4 regions of the Paenibacillus allorhizoplanae genome follow, and region 4 is predicted to be linked to each of the others. Evidence: predicted binding sites of a transcription regulator. Region 4 holds the regulator's gene; each other region holds the start of a gene.
What was found. Region 4 encodes LexA, which represses DNA repair genes until DNA is damaged. Its sites were predicted from a motif close to CGAACATATGTTCG; they were not measured.
Positions count from the first base shown of each region.

Region 1: L6I86_RS13450 (YhjD family protein) is a predicted target of LexA. The motif match lies at 3,461-3,474, and genes of this name have one in related genera.
Region 2: L6I86_RS33465 (YhjD family protein) is a predicted target of LexA. The motif match lies at 2,262-2,275, and genes of this name have one in related genera.
Region 3: recA (recombinase RecA) is a predicted target of LexA. The motif match lies at 3,197-3,210, and genes of this name have one in related genera.

Region 1 is NZ_CAKMMW010000006.1:262,037-266,936, forward strand. Features, by position in the region: gene L6I86_RS13425 (stage VI sporulation protein F) at 198-485, shown strand; gene L6I86_RS13430 (hypothetical protein) at 799-1,608, shown strand; gene L6I86_RS13435 (S-Ena type endospore appendage) at 1,711-2,379, shown strand; gene L6I86_RS13440 (DUF3992 domain-containing protein) at 2,434-2,772, opposite strand; gene L6I86_RS13445 (DUF3992 domain-containing protein) at 2,804-3,178, opposite strand; gene L6I86_RS13450 (YhjD family protein) at 3,492-3,863, shown strand; gene L6I86_RS13455 (DNA polymerase IV) at 3,860-4,900, shown strand, end outside.
Region 2 is NZ_CAKMMW010000038.1:6,459-11,358, reverse strand. Features, by position in the region: gene L6I86_RS33485 (C1 family peptidase) at 1-405, shown strand, start outside; gene L6I86_RS33480 (glucosaminidase domain-containing protein) at 411-1,022, shown strand; gene L6I86_RS33475 (hypothetical protein) at 1,142-1,363, shown strand; gene L6I86_RS33470 (stalk domain-containing protein) at 1,425-2,096, opposite strand; gene L6I86_RS33465 (YhjD family protein) at 2,285-2,722, shown strand; gene L6I86_RS33460 (transcriptional regulator) at 2,861-3,079, opposite strand; gene L6I86_RS33455 (ParM/StbA family protein) at 3,284-4,081, shown strand; gene L6I86_RS33450 (hypothetical protein) at 4,071-4,310, shown strand; gene L6I86_RS33445 (hypothetical protein) at 4,441-4,842, shown strand; gene L6I86_RS33440 (M23 family metallopeptidase) at 4,839-4,900, shown strand, end outside.
Region 3 is NZ_CAKMMW010000005.1:163,834-168,733, forward strand. Features, by position in the region: gene rimO (30S ribosomal protein S12 methylthiotransferase RimO) at 1-1,193, shown strand, start outside; gene pgsA (CDP-diacylglycerol--glycerol-3-phosphate 3-phosphatidyltransferase) at 1,190-1,774, shown strand; gene L6I86_RS11545 (competence/damage-inducible protein A) at 1,859-3,109, shown strand; gene recA (recombinase RecA) at 3,280-4,320, shown strand; gene L6I86_RS11555 (regulatory protein RecX) at 4,397-4,900, shown strand, end outside.
Region 4 is NZ_CAKMMW010000002.1:426,916-431,815, reverse strand. Features, by position in the region: gene glnA (type I glutamate--ammonia ligase) at 1-77, shown strand, start outside; gene L6I86_RS04620 (aminopeptidase) at 169-1,407, shown strand; gene lexA (transcriptional repressor LexA) at 1,590-2,207, opposite strand; gene L6I86_RS04610 (LysM peptidoglycan-binding domain-containing protein) at 2,359-2,760, shown strand; gene L6I86_RS04605 (DUF896 domain-containing protein) at 2,902-3,087, shown strand; gene L6I86_RS04600 (HAD family hydrolase) at 3,129-3,923, shown strand; gene L6I86_RS04595 (1,2-dihydroxy-3-keto-5-methylthiopentene dioxygenase) at 4,007-4,546, opposite strand; gene metH (methionine synthase) at 4,761-4,900, shown strand, end outside.

The sequences.
Region 1 (4,900 bases), on a different contig from region 4:
GTCGGGCCTTACGCGGCCCCGGATTCGCGTGCTGCGTGTACAGCAGGGAAAGTACCCGAGTAGCGATCATTTTGCTGTAAATATCTTGTACCGTTTAAAACTAACCTCATAGGTTTTTCTTATATGCATCCGCCTCAGTCAAGTTTACCTATATTCACTCATAAGATAGGAGCATGACGGGTATCGGAGGTGCGGGTATGAGTTATCAGCAATATGGCATCGATCCTGCGCTCGTGGAGCGTGTAAAGTTCAAGATGAAAAACCCCGAGGTAAAGGAACGCATCAAAATGCTGCTGCAAGGCGTCACGAAGGCGGATTTACAAAACACGGCGAAGGTTACGCGCCTAATCGGTCTCGCTGCGGGCATTTTGGGAGAGAAGCTAAGTGGGAACCAAACGCATCAGATTTTAACGTTTATTCTGGCGCAAAAGATTGATCCGAACAACACGTTTCACTTGATTCGATTATGGTCTATATTTCGATAGCTGCGTGATGAAAACGCCGCATGTGGAGCGTGAGATGCTCTGTTTGTGGCGTTTTTTCCTATGCGGGCATAGCAGAGAGTGACACAAAGCTCTCCTGTGATATTTGATGTCATGGCTACGCTTACCGCAATCTAATCGAATAGCTGCGAAAGACCTTTGGGTAAACTCCGTAAGGTCCTTTTTCATGTGGGTACATTTTTATCCAAGGGGAGACATGAGTACAAGCATATTAAGCTGAAATTCATTTACTAGTAATAGAGTCGTTGAAGCAAGGAAGGTTCTTGTATGGTTTGCTTTAGGGAGGGTATGATTCGTGAACTATTGCGGTCCTGCAGACGAGGATGAATTTCAAGAAAGATCACATAGACATTGTTCATGTTCAGTTGCTTTAAGTTGCAGCGGAATTCCGTGCGTATGCCCAATCGGTCCAACGGGGGCAACAGGAGCAACTGGAGCAACGGGAGCAACTGGAGTGACCGGAGTAACCGGGGCAACTGGTGTTATCGGATCGACCGGAGCAACTGGAGCAACCGGAGCAACTGGATCGACTGGAGCAACCGGAGCAACGGGTGTAACCGGCCCAACCGGTCCAACAGGTCCAACAGGAGCAACTGGTGCAACCGGTGCAATTGGACCGAATTTTGCGTCGACTGGATTTTCTGCATTCTTATCTACGCTGTCCATTGCAACAAGTACACAGCTTACGAATTGGTCGACGGCTAGTCCTTATTATGGACATGCGAACTTTAACGCAGTTACCGGCAACTTCACGGTACCGACAACAGGAAGGTATACGTTACTGGCAACGATTAATTACTCCACGACTGCAGCTGTCAGCGTGAGCCTAGGCCCCGGGGTCAACCCATTTTTTGCCGTGCAGCGAACATCCCCTTCCGCCGTCAATTTGGTGAGCGGTTTTCTACCTATCTTAAATGTTAATGTAGCATTGGTTCTAACGTTGCGCGCAGTATTGGGAACCGGTGAAATCACATTGGCTGGGGATGTTGCGTTGTCGGCGGGCGATGTTGTCGGCCTATTCTATAATGCGTCTGGATTAACGATTACGATCAATATAGGCAATGGTACTACTGGCGTTGTGTGGTCGATGCATCGGATTGCATAGTCTAATATTGAAATAAATCAAAAACATGTATAACCATTGAGGTGGAACATTCATCTAATATAAGTATGCAAAGGAATAGACTTAAAGGGAGGAGGAGGGGCGGTGATCAAGAAGAAAGGCAGCGCAAAGAAAAAGGTTATAGAGCTGACCATCGTTCACAAAACATCGTCTTCCTGCCTATCTTTAAACAAAGGAAAAGTCAGTAGGCCGAAGCAGACAAAAGGGGGGGATCGTCGGTCGCTGAAGAGGATCACACATCCCGTTCTCCCTTGTTCTCGCAGCCGATATCCAACCAATAAGTCAAAGTCGGAATGGAACCTAAATCCAAAACCAAATATTAAGCTAATATATAAGCCAATGGTTAATCCTTGTCCTTCACTTAAGCACCACCATTGCCATCCTTCACCTCCACCGACTCCGCCAGCGCCGCTGACAACGATCAATAAAGATTGCTGCGGCAATATACTTCTTCAAGGCAATCAGCCTGGATTTCGGATATGGGAGATCGATGTGGAGTCCAAGATCGAAGTAGCTCAGATTAGTATATATTCGAGTTCGAGTAGTACCCAAGCCATAGAGGTTGACATTGAAACCGATTATGCTGATAACAAACGACTGAGCATTCCTCCCGGCAGTACTATAAATTTTATAGGCCAGGGTGTCAGAGCAATTGACATCTCTTCACTGCGTGACGAGATGGCTTATGTAGAGGGTAAGTATGCCATTTCTACAACACTCCAAATCCAATCTGAACATCCATCCTGCGAATGAATAAGGTGGTTTCCCACGGTTAAGGTGAAAACCACCTCAATGGTAGCATACTTCTTACATACTATATCGCACGGTTATGCAAAATTCCCCGGTTGCCGCTGCTGTCGTCGTAATAGTAATCGTATCGAACCGCCCGACAGTAAACGAGGTGCTGCCTCCTGGCTGCACCGTGATAGCGGTTATGACGGGAGCTGCCGAACGGAGAAAGGCTACCGTAATGTCAGCGGTCCCAGTTTCATTCTTGACATATCCAGTGCCACTAATCAGAGTTGCCATATTATCGGTGTAAACAGTGGTTGTACCTGCTGTAGTCATCAGCCAATTCGTACATACTTTATCCTGTACGTAGGTTTTTTCGGAACAACAGCAAAGAGCCGAGTTGCAAGAGCACATGATGAGTACCTCCTTTCGTTGTCAAATGGCATTATTGAATTGAATAGCGGGTTGTGATACAAAATTCGCCCTGATATAAACCAGGGCTTCCTCCAGCCAGCGTTAACTGTATAGTGGCGAAGCGTTGGTAAGTAAAAGCCAGACTTGTTCCAGGTGAAATGGGAACGGTAGCCGTTAAGATGGAAGCACCCGCACTGTTCAATACATCCAACGTAATAGCAGTAGGTCCGGAATCGAATTTCACATATCCCGTGCCCACAAGGTTCGGATTAATATTATTCGTGTAAGCGACAATGTCTACTTCTGCGCCAGTTACTGTGCCGGTCCATGGCGTACATACCTTATCCTGCACGAAATTTCTCTCTGAGCAGCAAGTTAAAGCAGTCGCCGAATTATCGCATGCCATAGGTAAGAAAACCTCCGTTTCTTTGTTTCTAAACTATCTAATGCAGGCAATTGCCTGAACGCTTGGACATCTGCCTGAATGACGAATAATTAATATGACAAGTCTGGGTGCGGCTTCAAGAGTTTGGCGCAAGTTACGATAAGGGGATGCTCGTTTTCAATAAATAGGTAAAAATTAGGTGGAGTAATTGAAATTAACTCTAGTTCATCCTTTTATTAGTAAAAAAATATCCAAAAAACCACTTGCATAACGAATACGTGTTCGGTATATAATATGGAAAAACGAATATATGTTCGCATATGGTGGTGAGAACATGAGTGGTTCATCAAGAGTAGAGACAGAAGAGGATGTTCAAATGATTAAGGAATACACACTGTTGCCGATTTTGCTTGATATGCTGGCAAGAGATATGGAGGAGCTTAAGGTTTATAAAGATAAAATTGTTTATAATCATATTCTTTTCTATCTCAGAGAGGTTGAGATGGGGATTTATCCAGAATTACAGCAGTTGAAAAGTAAGATGAAGCAGCGAGAGATTAAGGTGATTCACACGGAAATGAATGCGTTAGGGATTCAAGTCGAATACAAAGTTCGTGGTTACATTCATCATTTCACGATGCTGCGTAGTTTGGTCAAGGCTGAGCTTATGACTATGCTGATGAATATGCGGGGGGAATTGCGATGAGTAAGGGGAACAAGGGTGGGGAACGAACGATCTTCCTGGCTGACTGTCAGAGCTTCTACGCAAGTGTAGAAAAGGCCGATCATCCAGGTCTAGAGAATAAGCCGGTTGCCGTAGCAGGAGACCCTGCGTTAAGGTCAGGTATTATTTTAGCCGCCTGCCCTGTTGCCAAAGGATATGGGGTATCGACGGCGGAACGGTTGGGTGAAGCGCTCAAGAAGTGCCCTGAGTTAATTGTTATGCGGCCGAGGATGCAGCATTACATTGATGTATCGCTGATGATTACGAGCATTTATCAGGAATTTACGGATCTCGTTGAAATTTTCAGCATCGATGAGCAGTTCTTAGATGTCACAGGGAGCCTGCCGCTCTTTGGAGACGCGGAGAAGGTTGCGATGAGTCTGCAGTATAAGGTTCTCAAACAAACGGGCGTTAAGCTCCGTGTGGGAATTAGCTCGAATAAAATCTTAGCGAAAATAGCGACAGATATTTGGGCCAAAAAGAATGCAACCGGCATTTTCACATTGCTTCCATCCGCTGTAGAGGAATATCTGTGGGAACAGCCTGTCAGTAAAATGTTCGGTGTGGGTTCGCGGATGACGGCCCATTTTGCCAAATTGGGCATGTATAGCATTGGTGATGTGGCGCGGACGCCGCTGCCTCAGCTGAAGCAGAAATTTCGTGCGCGTTTTGGCAAGCAGTCGGACATTCACGCGGAGGTCATGTGGCGAACCGCGAACGGGCTGGACGATAGCCCAGTCACGCCGGGTACGTTCGATACGCCTCCGAAGTCGATCGGTCATATGATGACGCTGCCGAGGGACTATGCAGAATCGTCAGAAGTAAATACGATCCTCATGGAGCTGACAGAGGAGGTGTGCCGGGATTGCCGGCGCAAAGGCTATATGGCTTCTATCGTGACGGTCAGCTGTATGTGCAGTCCCTTTGATGCGCCGACAGGCTTCTCGCGCCAGATGAAGATGCCAGACCCGACGAATCATACTGGCACTGTTTTCCAAGCTGTGAAGCAGCTTTTCTAT
Region 2 (4,900 bases), on a different contig from region 4:
TCAACATTTCCCTATGTGGAATCAACTTTTACATACTCGCCAACAAAAGATGCTTATGCCACAGCAGCTTATCACAAAATCAGCGAGTATCACCGCATCATGACCGTTGCACAACTCAAAGAAGCTTTATCTGGCGGCACTCCTGTAGTTATGGGCATCGAAATATATGACAGCTTCGAAAATGCTGAGGTGGATCGTACAGGCGTTGTACCGATGCCTGATAAAGATAAAGAGCAATTCCTTGGAGGTCATGCCATCCTTGCCATGGGTTACAAAAACTTTGGGAATACAGAATACATTATCTGTCGTAACTCTTGGGGCCCTGATTGGGGAGATAAGGGTTATTTTTATTTACCCATGGAATTCATCGGAAGGTATGTTTCGGATATGTGGACGGGTAGGTGAGGTAGATGGATCTCAATTATTGGTGGAGAAAGGCGAAGGAGGCCAGTGAGCAAGTCGGCTGGTTTCCTACAGTCATCCTGGCACAGTGGCAGCTTGAAACAGGGCACTTCACAAGTTCAAATTTCGTGAACAATAACAATATAGCCGGGCAGACATGGCAAAGCTACATGCCAGAATCAATTCGTGGCACAGCGCGTCCAAAGGCTGAAGGTGGTTCTTACATTCGCTATGACGATCCAGTTATTGGGTATGTGGACTTCATTCAGAAGAATGGCCGATACGCCAATGTAAAGCTGCAAGAGACTGAGGAAGGTCAGATTCGAGAGATAGCTGCTCGAGGTTGGGCAGTGGATCCCAAGTATGCTGAAAAGCTGATCGACAGGCTAAACGATAATAAAGCAGCGGGTTATGTGTTGGAGGAGGAGGAAGACGTGCCGATGAAGTTAGAAGAATGGCAGTGGGATATGCTATATCAGGTAATGGGAAAAGCATATAATGTAGACCAACTGGACTGGGATTGGATGCAGAAGATTAAGGATAGAACACTGACAGCGACTGAGCTCGCTTTCCTGAATACTGTGTTGGATGCACGTATTGATCGAAAGATCGAAGTATAGACGAATCCCCCACTGGCCGTAATGGCTGGCGGGGGTTATTTTTGTTTTTATCGGCTTGCGTGTTCGTATGTTGTTCGCATATAATGAGAACAAACAATTCGGTTAAAGGTGGCAATCAAATGAACGAATTACTTTCAAAGCTACAATCTGTTGGCGAAGAGAAGAAAGATGGTCACAAATTATTATGCGATCACCTAAGAGAGTTAACTTTCGAGCTATTTACGACGTGTAAAAAAGGTAATAGTGGTATTTATCATGCGATTGATTCTTTTGAGAGAGAACCGGAACTGTTGAAACGTATTGAAAAACTTGAAAACGAATTAAAATTGATAAGAAATTAGCTCAGGAAACTTTTCCTTGCCTATCCCTCTTTAGCCAAATATGGCTAATGGGGGATTTTTTTTATTTTAAAATGATTTCTGTGGTTTTGGTTTCTCCGACGCGTTTGTAATTCTTATCAGAAGGTCCTTCAACTACATAATTCAAGCTAGTTATCGAAGTGAGGTCTCCTTTAATTTCAAAGACAATTTTACCTGTTTTGACAACCTTGCCAATGAACTCTCCATCTACTTGTTCGGAGTACAAATAGCCACTGACTTGTTCCTTTGTATTTGTAACAATTTTATCCTGTGTCACATACCAATTCAGCGTCTCATTCGATGTGTTTTCTGTTTTAACATCAAGTACCACAGCTTTAATTGGCTGAGAATATTGATTCGATTTATATGCTGGGTCAAGAGTAACTTTTGAGATATCCATAGTCATAGGTCCACTAGTGACATTGACTTTAACATTATAAGATTTCGAAGGAGTAACAATCGCTGAATTTGGATCAAATCCTTTAGCAGAAATACTAATTTCCCGCTTATCCCCATCCCACTTAACATCTGCCCCTAGTGATTCCGAAACAACTCGCAAAGGAACATAACTCGATCCATCCACGATTTGAAGATCCGCATTAATCAATTTCCCATTTATGAATAATTTAATATCCGATGCCGCATAAGCCCCGACAGCAACTGAAGCAGCGATAATCCCCGATAGTCCTAGCGCGATTAATAATTTCTTCTTCAAAAGTAAATTCCTCCTCATATCATGTCACAGTTCATTTCTCTAATCCTACGCCTATTCCTATCATTTCGTTTCATTAAATTTCCATTTATCTCGTGTTCGGTAATGTGTTCTCTTTCCAAAAACTTTCGCTTGCATAGAAGTTATGATGTCGGTATATAATAAATGCAAACAAATGTTCTTAATTCGAGGTGAGTGAAATTACATCTGAAAAAGAAATGGAAGACATCTTCATATGCGTCGTCTTGCCCTTACTGCTCGATTTAATTGACAAATGGGAATGGTTTCCCGATTCTACGCCATTGAAGCACATTCACAAAAGCCAGTTCCAAGATCTGCGTGATATGATCACCATTGATCATGTTGAGGTAAAGCAACGACTTAAGGCCGCGGATATAAAAATAGTGAAAAAGGATAAATTCGGTCCATCGTTAGATTACACCATATACGTTCGAAGAAAAGTGGAGAACGTATCATACTGGAAGGGCATTGTAAAAGCGGAGATGTCTAGATCCCTTGGTAAATATGTAGCGCGGTTGGATAAGAGTAAGTTCAATAAGGCGCTCTTGGAAGTTGAGGAAAAGAAGAGTCAAAATGTGGATCAAAAATTATTTGTAAATTTTGAGTAGGACCTGCATTATTCATGTTGTCTCTCGCATATGCTGGGGGTAGAATCGCCCCCGGCTCAGTGGCCAGATTACATCCTAATATAATAGCTTGACCGCGGCGCGTCATCGGAGGAGATCCGGTGGCGCGCTTTTTGCGTTTTACCAGAAATCTTCTTCATATACACCATGCCCGTTCTTTCGAAGCCCCGCAATCACCCTTCCTTTCGTGCTTCCATTTGGCTTGTAATCCGAATTACCACATATTCGTGTAGCAGCATTTTTATCAATCCCGCAATTTTTGACAATCCATTCTTGCGAAATCCCCTTCGAGTCAATCCACTTCCCAAACTTTGTGCGCGGCTTACCAATTCCGAACATCTCATCCACTCCTTTTTTACTACAAGGATGGACAAGAAATTCAACATTTATGCGGAATAAGTGAATAAATGTGGAAACATGCCCAAGCATAGGCCATAACCTATATCATCAAGCGAGTTATGAACTGCTTCACAACCTTTTCACAACAGCACATTAACGTGCTTGGACAGTTCATAACTACTTAACAACAGGAGCGTGATGCAGATGAATATTGGAATCGATGTTGGGCGTTATAAAGTAAAGGTTTGGCATGCTACAGGTAATTTCGAGTTCTATTCAAACCTTGGGGAGTCCCGTGAATTAGAGTTTGGTGATTCCAAGGGAAGTGATGATATGTACGGTAGCTATGAGGGAAGGAAGTTCACTGCGGGGACGCTAGCTATCAGGGAGGCAGAGTACGGAGAGTCGATGATGACCGAGAGCAAACTGCATGAGGATACCGTGATTTTAAACCTGATTGCCCTTCATAAGGCTGTATCGGGAACTGGGCGGGTAAAGATGGTTACGAATCTTCCCATAGACTGCCATGAGCGTGATAAGGCGGCATTGAGAGCTATGTTATTGGGGATGAAGAAGTTAACTCTTAATGGAGATATCAAAGTCTTTTTGATCGATGATTGCCGAGTGGCACCGGAGGGAATCGGGTTTTATAAGCATGCTAAGCCAGGCAAGACGATCCGAGGGTTAAACATCGGCAGCCGGACGGTGAACGCAATTACATTTAGAGACGAGGAGAAGATTGGCCGGGAAAGTGACACGTTCGATTTTGGTACAGAGTCCGGAAAAAGCAAGGATCGTTTTGAGATGGCCAGAGCTATAGCGGGTAAAACAGGTTCATTGAAGTGGAAGAAAGATGATGAGGTATTGCTTGGGGGTGGGGGAGCTGCGGAGATCGTCGAGCATCTGAAGCAATTTTATCCTTTGGCGAAGGTGGTGGAAAATCCCGTGTTCTTAGATGCGGAAGCACTCTACAGAACTGCGGTGGAAATCTATGGCCGTTAAGAGTTATATCCGGAAGCCTGCGGTGTTTAACCCAGGCAGCGCAAGAGAGAAACGTATTTGGGATTGGATAGAAAGCAGCACTAATAATTTCGAAGCACAGAACTTCGCCTCTTTTGTGAGAGATAAACTGGAATGGTGCATGCAGAACGAAGGTGTGTATTTTACACCCAACGTTGTACATCAGCCTATCCCTCAAGAGTCAAAGCAAGGTTACTCAAAATTACTTTAGGTAGGTGTTTGATATGTCATTCGTAGGCTTCTATGCGACGAGCAGCCGTACGCGTTCGGTAGCTCTTACTATGGTCATTGCAGCAATTACAACAGTCAGAATCATCACAACAGGGAGGGCTTGATGCTGTATGACACACACCATGAGCATCCCTGATTTCGTCCGCTGCGGTTGGCAAGAGGAAACAGTGATGCAAAAGTTACTTGCTCACTTGAATAGAAACAAAATTAAATATCGTGTTATAGGTACAACGTTAATTCTGTTTGTCAGTTTCTCAGGATCCACTCATGCTTCAACTGGTATCGATGTTGGTGCAAGAAAAATTTACAAACAAATCCTGAGTGTTGGTAAATGGATCATTATTATCAAAGGCGCTATCGACACCATAAAATCAGCATCAGAGGGAGACTTTTCAAGTGCTAAAACTAGGGCTTTTGGTTACATTTTAACATTCTTCATGCTCTTGGCGTTGCCGTGGTCGTTTGACCAAGTTGAGAAGTTGTTCACTGAAATGGAGGTATCAGCTCCATGACAACATTAAGTTTTAAAATAGTTCCCCGAGTTATCACAGCACCATTCGGTAGTATCGA
Region 3 (4,900 bases), on a different contig from region 4:
ACACTTGCGGGTTCATTGATGCAGCTAAAGAAGAATCCGTAAATACAATTTTGGATATGGCAGAACTGAAGCAAACAGCGAATCTCAAGGCGCTAATCGTTTCAGGCTGTTTAACACAACGATACAAAAAGCAGTTAATGGAAGAGATGCCTGAGATCGATGGCATTGTAGGTACGGGTGATTTTGATAAAATTAATCACATTGTGGACGAAGCGCTTAGAGGGAAGAAACCGGTTCTAGTAGGGAATCCGGTATTTAACTATGACGCTGACCTGCCTAGACTGATGACGACTCCTCGTTACACCGCCTATGTGAAAATTGCAGAAGGTTGCGATAACGCTTGTACATTCTGTTCCATTCCAATTATGCGCGGTGCTTTTAAGAGCAGAAGCATGGAATCAATCGTTGCAGAAGTTGCTAACCTTGCGGCTCAAGGCGTTAAAGAAATTAGCTTAATTGCTCAAGATTCCACAAACTATGGAACAGATATCTATGATAGCTTCATGCTTCCTACCTTGCTGAATAAAGTAAGTGAAGTTGAAGGAATCGAATGGGTACGTCTGCACTATGCATACCCGGGCTTCTTCAGTGATGAACTGATTGAAGTGATGGCAACGAATCCTAAAGTATGCAAGTACATTGATATGCCTTTACAGCATAGTGAAGATTCTATCCTTAAGCGTATGCGTAGACCAGGCCGCCAAAAGGATACACGTGAACTCGTTCGTAAAATTCGCGAATCTATTCCTGATGTTGCCTTGCGTACGTCGCTTATTGTTGGTTTCCCAGGTGAGACTGAACAAGATTTTGAGAACTTGAAACAATTCGTGCGGGATGTTCAGTTCGATCGTCTTGGTGTGTTTGCCTACTCCAAAGAAGATGATACGCCAGCAGCAAGACTGCCGGATCAAGTGCCTGATGATGTAAAAGAATACCGGGCTAACGCTATTATGGAAATCCAACGTGAAATTTCGAATATTCGCGGTGGTCGACGTATTGGGCAAGAAATCGACGTGCTTATTGAAAGATACGATGGCAGAAGCGACGTTTATATTGGGCGCTCACAGTTCGATGCACCTGAAATTGATGGTGAAGTATTCGTTTCGAATGCGAAATTGAACATTGGAGAACTTGCGAAAGTTCGTGTTACCCACTCCTATGAGTTTGACTTATCCGGGGAGGTAATTGCATGAACTTAGCTAACCGCATCACCGTAGCGAGAATTTTATTAGTACCCATCATCATGTTCTTTTTGTTGATTAAGGTAAAATTTCCTCAAATACGGATAGAGGAGTTTAGCATAACGTATAATCAAATTATTGCTGCTTTAATTTTTATTATTGCTGCGAGTACAGATAGCTTAGATGGTTACATTGCTAGGAAACGTAATCTTGTTACGAATCTGGGCAAGCTATTGGATCCATTGGCAGACAAGCTGCTTGTTACCGCTGTACTTGTTTCACTAGTAGAAATGGATAAAGTTGATGCTTGGATCGTTATTGTCATTATTAGCAGAGAATGGGCTGTGACTGGACTTCGCCAAATTGCCCTCTTAGAGGGTACGGTCATGGCGGCCAGCAAATGGGGTAAAGCGAAGACCGCGGCTCAAATTACAGCCATCATTGCACTGCTGATTAATAATTTTCCATTTACGTTTCTAGATTTTCCCTTTGATGTTATAGCTAGTTGGGCTGCAGCAATTATTACCGTTTATTCAGGTGTGGAATATTTCGTTAAAAATAAACACGTCATAGACTTTTCGGAAAAGTCATAGTTCCATTAAACTTACCTCTAAACGCGGTCGATCAATAACGAGCGATTGCGTTAGAGGTTTTCTCAATTTAAGGAGGTTTCGTACATGAAAGCAGAAATCATTGCGATAGGAACAGAATTGTTGCTTGGTCAAATCGTGAATACCAATGCGCAGTTTATTTCTAGAGAATGTGCAGCACTAGGGATTGATATATACTTTCAAACGGTTGTTGGGGATAATGAACAGCGCTTGTTAGATAGTCTTCGTTTAGCTGCATCCCGAGCTGATGTCGTGATTTGTACAGGAGGATTAGGGCCAACACAGGATGATCTGACTAAGGATGTATTAGCTACACTGACGGGACGTAATCTGGTGCTTCACGAGCCTTCTATGGAGGCCATTTCTGAGATGTTTGCTTCTAGAGGGATTCATATGGTAGAAAGCAATCGTCGTCAAGCCCTTATGCTTGAAGGAAGCGATCCCTTACATAACGAGACTGGTTTGGCTGTGGGAAATGCTCTCACATTCGAAGGGACACATTTCGTGCTTTTACCGGGACCTCCTAAAGAAATGAAACCGATGTTTACCAAATATGCGATGCCGTGGCTTCAATTACGAATGACAAGTGAAGTTCCGCTATATTCGAAAATGTTGAAGTTTGCAGGCATAGGTGAGTCCAATTTGGAGCATCTGTTGTTAGATTTGATTCAGTCACAGACCGACCCGACTATTGCCCCTTACGCCAAAGAAGGTGAAGTAACAATACGATTGACAACGCGTGCCCATGCGGAAGCAGAAGGCGAGTTGAAGCTGCAAGCTACGGAAGCTGAAATTAAGAAGCGGCTTGGTGAGTATCTTTATGCGGATCAGGACGTCCCTATTGAAACGATTGTCTTGCAATTGCTGGTGGCCAGCAAGAAGACCCTATCAGTCGCTGAGAGCTGCACAGGAGGTTTACTTAGTGATTTAATAACGACAGTGCCAGGTAGCTCAGAATCTTTCTTAGGTGGTATTATCGTTTACTCAAACAAGTTAAAAAATAAGCTGCTGGGTGTGCCAATGAATATTTTGGAGGGGGAAGGTGCTCCTGGTGCTGTTAGCAGCGAAACAGCTGTCATTTTAGCCGAACAGTTGCTAGTTAGGACTGGTAGTGACTTTGGCATCTCCGTAACCGGTGTGGCGGGTCCAAGCCCGTCTGAAGGGAAGCCTGTAGGGCTTGTCTATGTGGGATTAGCACAAAAGAATGAGAAGACGGAAGTATTTACTCTCCAACTATCAGGTAACAGGGAGTCAATTAAATTAAGGGCTGCTAAGCGTGCACTCTATCAATTGTGGAAACAGTTGAAAGAAAACTAGAAATCCTCTATAATCAGAGTTAGTTAACGGAAGAACCGTAGCAAAGCGATAACTTTGTTACGGTTTTTTGTTTGTTCGCAAAAAAAACGAATGTATGTTCGAAAAAATGCTTGGCAAACATGCCAAAACAAGTTATCATATACCTATAATGATAGAAGGAAGTGGTCGTTTTGTCAGATCGTCGTGCCGCGCTAGATAATGCATTACGTCAAATTGAGAAACAGTTCGGAAAAGGCTCCATTATGAAACTTGGAGAATCTACACATATGCAAGTTGAAACGATTTCTTCGGGCGCACTTGCTCTGGATATCGCACTTGGAATAGGTGGATTCCCACGCGGAAGAATTATTGAAGTTTACGGACCAGAGTCATCAGGTAAAACAACTGTAGCTTTACATGCGATTGCTGAAGTTCAAAGAGTGGGTGGACAAGCTGCCTTTATTGATGCGGAGCATGCTTTAGATCCTTCCTATGCAAGCAAGCTTGGTATTAATATAGATGAGCTATTGCTTTCCCAACCAGATACAGGTGAGCAAGCACTTGAGATCGCGGAAGCACTTGTTCGTAGTGGTGCGGTAGATATTATTGTTATCGACTCCGTTGCAGCACTAGTACCGAAAGCAGAAATTGAAGGCGATATGGGAGATTCTCACGTAGGTCTTCAAGCGCGATTGATGTCACAAGCGCTTCGTAAGCTGTCTGGTGCAATCAATAAATCTAAAGTTATCGCTATCTTTATCAACCAATTGCGTGAAAAGGTTGGCGTTATGTTCGGAAATCCAGAGACAACTCCGGGTGGACGTGCACTGAAGTTCTACTCTTCCGTTCGATTGGATGTTCGTCGTATTGAAACGATCAAGCAAGGCAATGACATGGTTGGTAACCGTACGAGAATTAAGGTCGTTAAGAATAAAGTAGCACCTCCATTTAAACAAGCTGAAGTCGATATTATGTACGGTGAAGGTATCTCACGCGAAGGTAGCATTATTGATATCGGAACTGAGCTGGATATCGTGAATAAAAGCGGTGCGTGGTATTCGTATGAAGGTGAGCGTCTTGGCCAAGGACGTGAGAATGCGAAGCAATTCTTGAAAGATAATAAAGCGATCTCAGAAACGATTGAGCTAAGAATTAGAGAGAATAGTAACTTGATTAAAGTTGTTGGTCCAAACATGGATGAAGAAGACGAGTTGGAAACAGCTTTTGAATAGGTTTGAGAAATAGGATGGATGAAGCACCTTAACCTTGTGTTGGGGTGTTTTTTTCTTCATTTGGGGGATTATTGAGATGAATCACGAAGAAGAAGAATTACAAGTAATAACCAAAGTGGAAAAACAAAAACAAGGAAGGCATCGCTATAACATTTATCTTAATGAGGAATACGCTTTTTCTGTGCATGAAGATATTCTGATCAAGCACCGTTTGAACAAAGGAGAATCCCTTTATCAGCAAGCGATTGAAGCTATCATTTTAGATGAAGAGCGAAATATGGCCTATGTAAAGGCGCTCCATATGGTAGGAAGACGTCCGCATTCGCTCTCAGAGGTGAAGCGTAAATTGAAAGAAAAAGGTTTTGAAGCACTTATTATTGATTGGGCGAGTGACAAACTTATTGAAAATAAATACATCAATGATGAAGAATTCGCTAAAATGTGGACGGACAACCGGGTGATTTCTCAACGCAAGGGACGTAATCTGATTCGACAAGAACTTCAACAAAAAGGGATTCATCAAGATGTGGTTAAAAGTACCATGGAGTCAATTAATCCAGAGGATGAGTACGTCGGGGCA
Region 4 (4,900 bases):
TGAAAGAAATTGAGTGGGACATGTACCGCACTCAAGTTCACCAATGGGAAAGAGATCAATACCTGTCTCTGTACTAGGTTTTGAACATGACAATTAGATAACTAAAGCCCGTCAGTCTCGTCTATGAGAACTGATGGGCTTTTTAATGCGAAGGAGAATAATTGAACTATGGACAATTTCAATCGAAATTTAGAGAAGTATGCAGAGTTAGTAATCCGGATCGGGGTTAACTTGAATAAAGGTCAAGATTTGTTGGTTGAAGCTCCCATAGAAACGTTGGATTTAACCAGATTAATCGTTCAGAAAGCGTATGAGGCTGGGGCAAATTATGTCCATGTGCATTGGCAGGATGATGTCGTTACGCGGAATAAATTTGATTATGCATCAGAAGATTCAATGGACTATTACCCGGAGTGGTACACGACGATGCTCGAACGATTTGTTGAAAACGGAGGAGCCTTATTGAACATTAAGGTACCGAATCCGAATTTATACGATGGTATTGAAGCCAGTCTGATTTCAAGAGCTTCCAAAGCAGCATCAACGGCAAGAGCCAAGTATCAGCACTATGTGCGTACGGGAGAATTTAGCTGGTGTTTAATTAAAGCTCCTACAGAAGCGTGGGCTTCGATTGTGTATGCGGATTTGCCCGAGGAGCAGCGTATTCCTGCGATGTGGGATGCTATTTTCAAAATTAACCGTGTATATGAAGAGAACCCCGTGGTAGCTTGGCAGTCCCATTTGGATACGCTGAAGGCCACGCATAGCTTATTGAATGAAAGAAGCTATAAAGCTTTGCGATATCGGGCAACGGGTACGGATTTGCGTGTCGAGCTGCCGGAAGGTCATATTTGGCTAGGTGGAGATAACGAGAACGCTCGCGGTGTCCGCTATGTAGCGAATATGCCGACCGAAGAAGTGTTCACCATTCCAAACCGAACAGGTGTTAGTGGAACGGTAGCGAGTACAATGCCACTGAATATTAATGGCGCATTAGTGGATCGGTTTACCTTTACGTTCGAGGCGGGCAAGGTTGTGGACTTCCAAGCGGAGGTAGGTTATGACCATTTGGCACGTTTACTGGATATGGATGAAGGTGCGAGGTATTTAGGTGAGGTTGCACTTGTACCGTTTGATTCTCCGATTTCTAATCTAAATCGTATTTTCTACAACACTGGCATTGACGAGAATGCTTCTTGTCACTTAGCGTTGGGTAGCTGCTATCCGATTAATTTGAAGGATGGTACCAAGTTGTCAAATGCAGAGCTGAAGGCTCGCGGAGGGAACAGCTCCTTGATACATGTAGACTTCATGATTGGTTCTGCGGAGCTTGAAATCGATGGGGAATTAGTGGATGGGACGATCGAACCGATCTTCCGTGCGGGGAACTGGGTATTGACGTTTTGAATGTGAGAAAAACTTCTATCGAAGTCCTTGGATGAGCGACCGCGTTTAGAGGTTGTTTTTATCGCCAATAAGAATTTGTTCTTCAGGGTACTGGAAACTAATAAATTCTTATGTGGTAAAAAGCAAGGCTCTCAAGTGAAAGTTCACTTTGAGAGCCTTGCTTTATTTGTTATCTGCCGTTCTTACATATCCCGGAACAAGCCAATTACACGTCCAAGGATCGTTACATTCTTCAAAAGAATGGGTTGTAAAGCGGAGTTCTCAGGTTGAAGGCGAATATGATCCTTCTCTTTGTAGAAACGCTTAACAGTAGCTTCATCATCTTCTGTCATTGCGACAACGATATCACCGTTGTTCGCTGTTTGTTGTTGTTTAACGATGACATAGTCGCCATTATGAATACCAGCTTCAATCATACTGTCACCCATAATGCTAAGCATGAACACGTTGTTGTCACCAACCATACTTGAAGGAAGTGGGAAATAATCTTCGATATTCTCAGTGGCTGTAATAGGAACACCAGCCGTTACTTTACCAACAAGGGGAACACGAGCGACGGAGACAGCGAATTGGGATTCAGCACCATCAAGCCCTAGAATTTCAATTGCACGCGGTTTGGTAGGATCTCGACGAATCATGCCTTTTTTCTCAAGACGTTCCAAATGGCCATGTACGGTAGAACTGGAGGCTAGTCCAACGGCTTCGCCGATTTCACGAACGGAAGGCGGATAGCCCTTATCTTTCACTTCGTTCTTAATGAATTCCATTATTGCTTGTTGACGCTGCGAAATTTTACTCATAAGATATCACTCCAATACTGGGAATCATTACCCAAAGTATAACATAGAACCCGAGTTCGTACAAACATAAGTTCGAGAAATGGTTGACTCAAACATGTGTTCGTGTTATTCTAATAACAGAACAAATGTTTGGGGGATGAATTATATGTATATGGCTTATTCACAATCTAACGGAACAACAACAACACTTCGTGGTACTGCTCATGCATCCAAAGGGATGACGAAAAAACAGGGTTATACGAAGCTACTACTTCGTTTCATGCTGATAGCAGTAATTCTTGGAACTGTGTTTTCGTTCGGTGCGATCGTGCAAGCCTATGCAGGTGATGGTACTGTTACCGTGTCTACACCGATCACTTCCGCGCAACCATCAGCGCAAGCTACTCAAAGCGAGAAGGTTGTTATTCAAAGTGGTGATACACTTTGGGGGATTGCAGAAGCTCACAAAAAGAAGGGTGAGAACACGCGTTCTTACATCGAGAAATTGAGAGCATTTAATCACTTATCGAACAGTTCATTGCAAGAGGGGCAAGTTCTACTACTACCTTATTGATCTAATTTCTAGTTCACTATATAGATGATTGTTCGAGACATAGCCGTCTGTTGCTATGTCTCTTTGCGTTGCATCCTTGACAATCCTAATCGGTGATGGCAAAGTAGTACTCATATTGAAATTTTGACTGGGAGGATTACAATGAGTGACAGCATGGATAAGACGATTGAGCGAATCAATGAACTAGCTCGAAAAGCGAAGACAGTTGGCCTAACGGATGCAGAGATTGATGAGCGAAATGAGCTAAGGAAAATCTATATTAATGCATTCAGGGGTAACCTGAAGGTTCAACTAGATTCCATAAAGTTTACTGACGAAGAGAAATAAGCCTACTACAATAGATACTACATTCAAAGGGGAAATGAATGATGACGTTGAAAGCTGTGCTATTTGATTTGGATGATACACTGTTATGGGATGATCGTAGTGTGGAGGAAGCTTTTGCTGCAACATGCGCAGAAGCCGCGAAGCAAGTTAATGGATTGAACCCAGAGGAATTAGAAGCATCTGTTCGTAAAGAAGCAAGGAGTTTATATGAATCTTTCGATACGTTCCCATTTACCAAAATGATTGGGATTAACCCGTTTGAAGGACTATGGGCTAACTTCACACAAGGCGAGGATGAAAACTTCCGCAAATTAGAGAAGCTAGCACCTGGCTATCGCACAGAATCTTGGACCAGAGGGCTTGCAGGTTTAGGGATTGAAGATCGTGAGTTAGGGTACAAGCTGGGTGAATTGTTTGCAGCCGAACGCCGCAGTCGTCCCTATGTATATGAAGAAACATTCCGTGTTCTAGATGAGTTGAAAGGCAACTACAAGCTTCTTCTTTTAACGAATGGTTCACCGGATTTACAAAAAGAGAAACTAGCAGGGGTTCCTAAGATTGCTGCTTACTTTGATCATATCGTGATTTCTGGAGAATTTGGACAAGGAAAGCCAGCAGCGGCGATTTTCAATTATGCACTGGATCTGCTTGAAATTAATGCGGAGGAAGGCATCATGATCGGGGATAAACTGACGACAGATATTTTGGGATCAGGAAGCATTGGAATGCGTAACATTTGGATTAATCATCATGGGCTTCAAAGTGGCGATGAGATCGTACCTGCTTATGAAGTGTCACGACTTCAAGAAATTTTACCAATTATCAATAATGGTTAATTTCGTATAGAAATAAAGCCCAACAGCTACTTAAGACGCAATGGTCTGAAGTGCTATTGGGCTTTATTCTGTTAACGTAACAATTATGCTTTAATAAAGTCAGGATCATCAATGTTGTAAGCTACCCAGCCATCTTTTTCGATGAAAAGGCGAACAGCGACGATTTCACGGTTATCCATCAAGGTGAAGAAATGATTCGTGTTTTCAGGAACAGAGATTACATCACCTGGCTCAAGTTCAACATCGAAATAACCAAGTTCCTCGGATTTGATGATGAAAATTCCTTTTCCAGAAACGATAGCGCGGATTTCATCTTCAGTGTGCGTGTGCACTTGTTCGAATTTTTTTAGAAGCTCTTCAATATTCGGAGTTACATCAGATAGGGAGATGACATCCCAAATTTCATAACCGCGTCTAGCAGCTAAATCTTTAATTTCAGCTTCATAAGTGGAAATGATTTCTGCTTTTTCTTCATCGCTAAGAATGAATTTCTCGCGAAGTGCTACAGGAAGTTTGTTCGCATCCCAATGCTCGTATACGACTTCTTGACTATCTAAGAAGGCTTTAACTTCATCTTCGCCCTCGATACGTTCATTTGTATTTCGAATTCTAATTTGTGCCACGTTACATCCCTCTTTCATTAATAAATATAACCATATTATAGAGGATATCAAGCTAACTGTCGATGGAAGGATATAATTTTTTCCGATAAAACCTATAGGAATTTATCATAATTCAAAATCTTTTCATAGAAGCCGTATTCTGTTACACTAAATCTTAACATAATTTGTCGTTTTTTATATTTTGCTTTAGGAAAAGTTGAAAGGGAGTCTTGACATGAAGAAACCACCGATTCAAGAACAGCTTAAGAAGAAGATTATGATCCTAGATGGTGCCATGGGTACGATGATTCAGCAAGAGGACTTGACTGCTGATGATTTCGGAAGTGATGATCTCGATGGGTGTAATGAAATTCT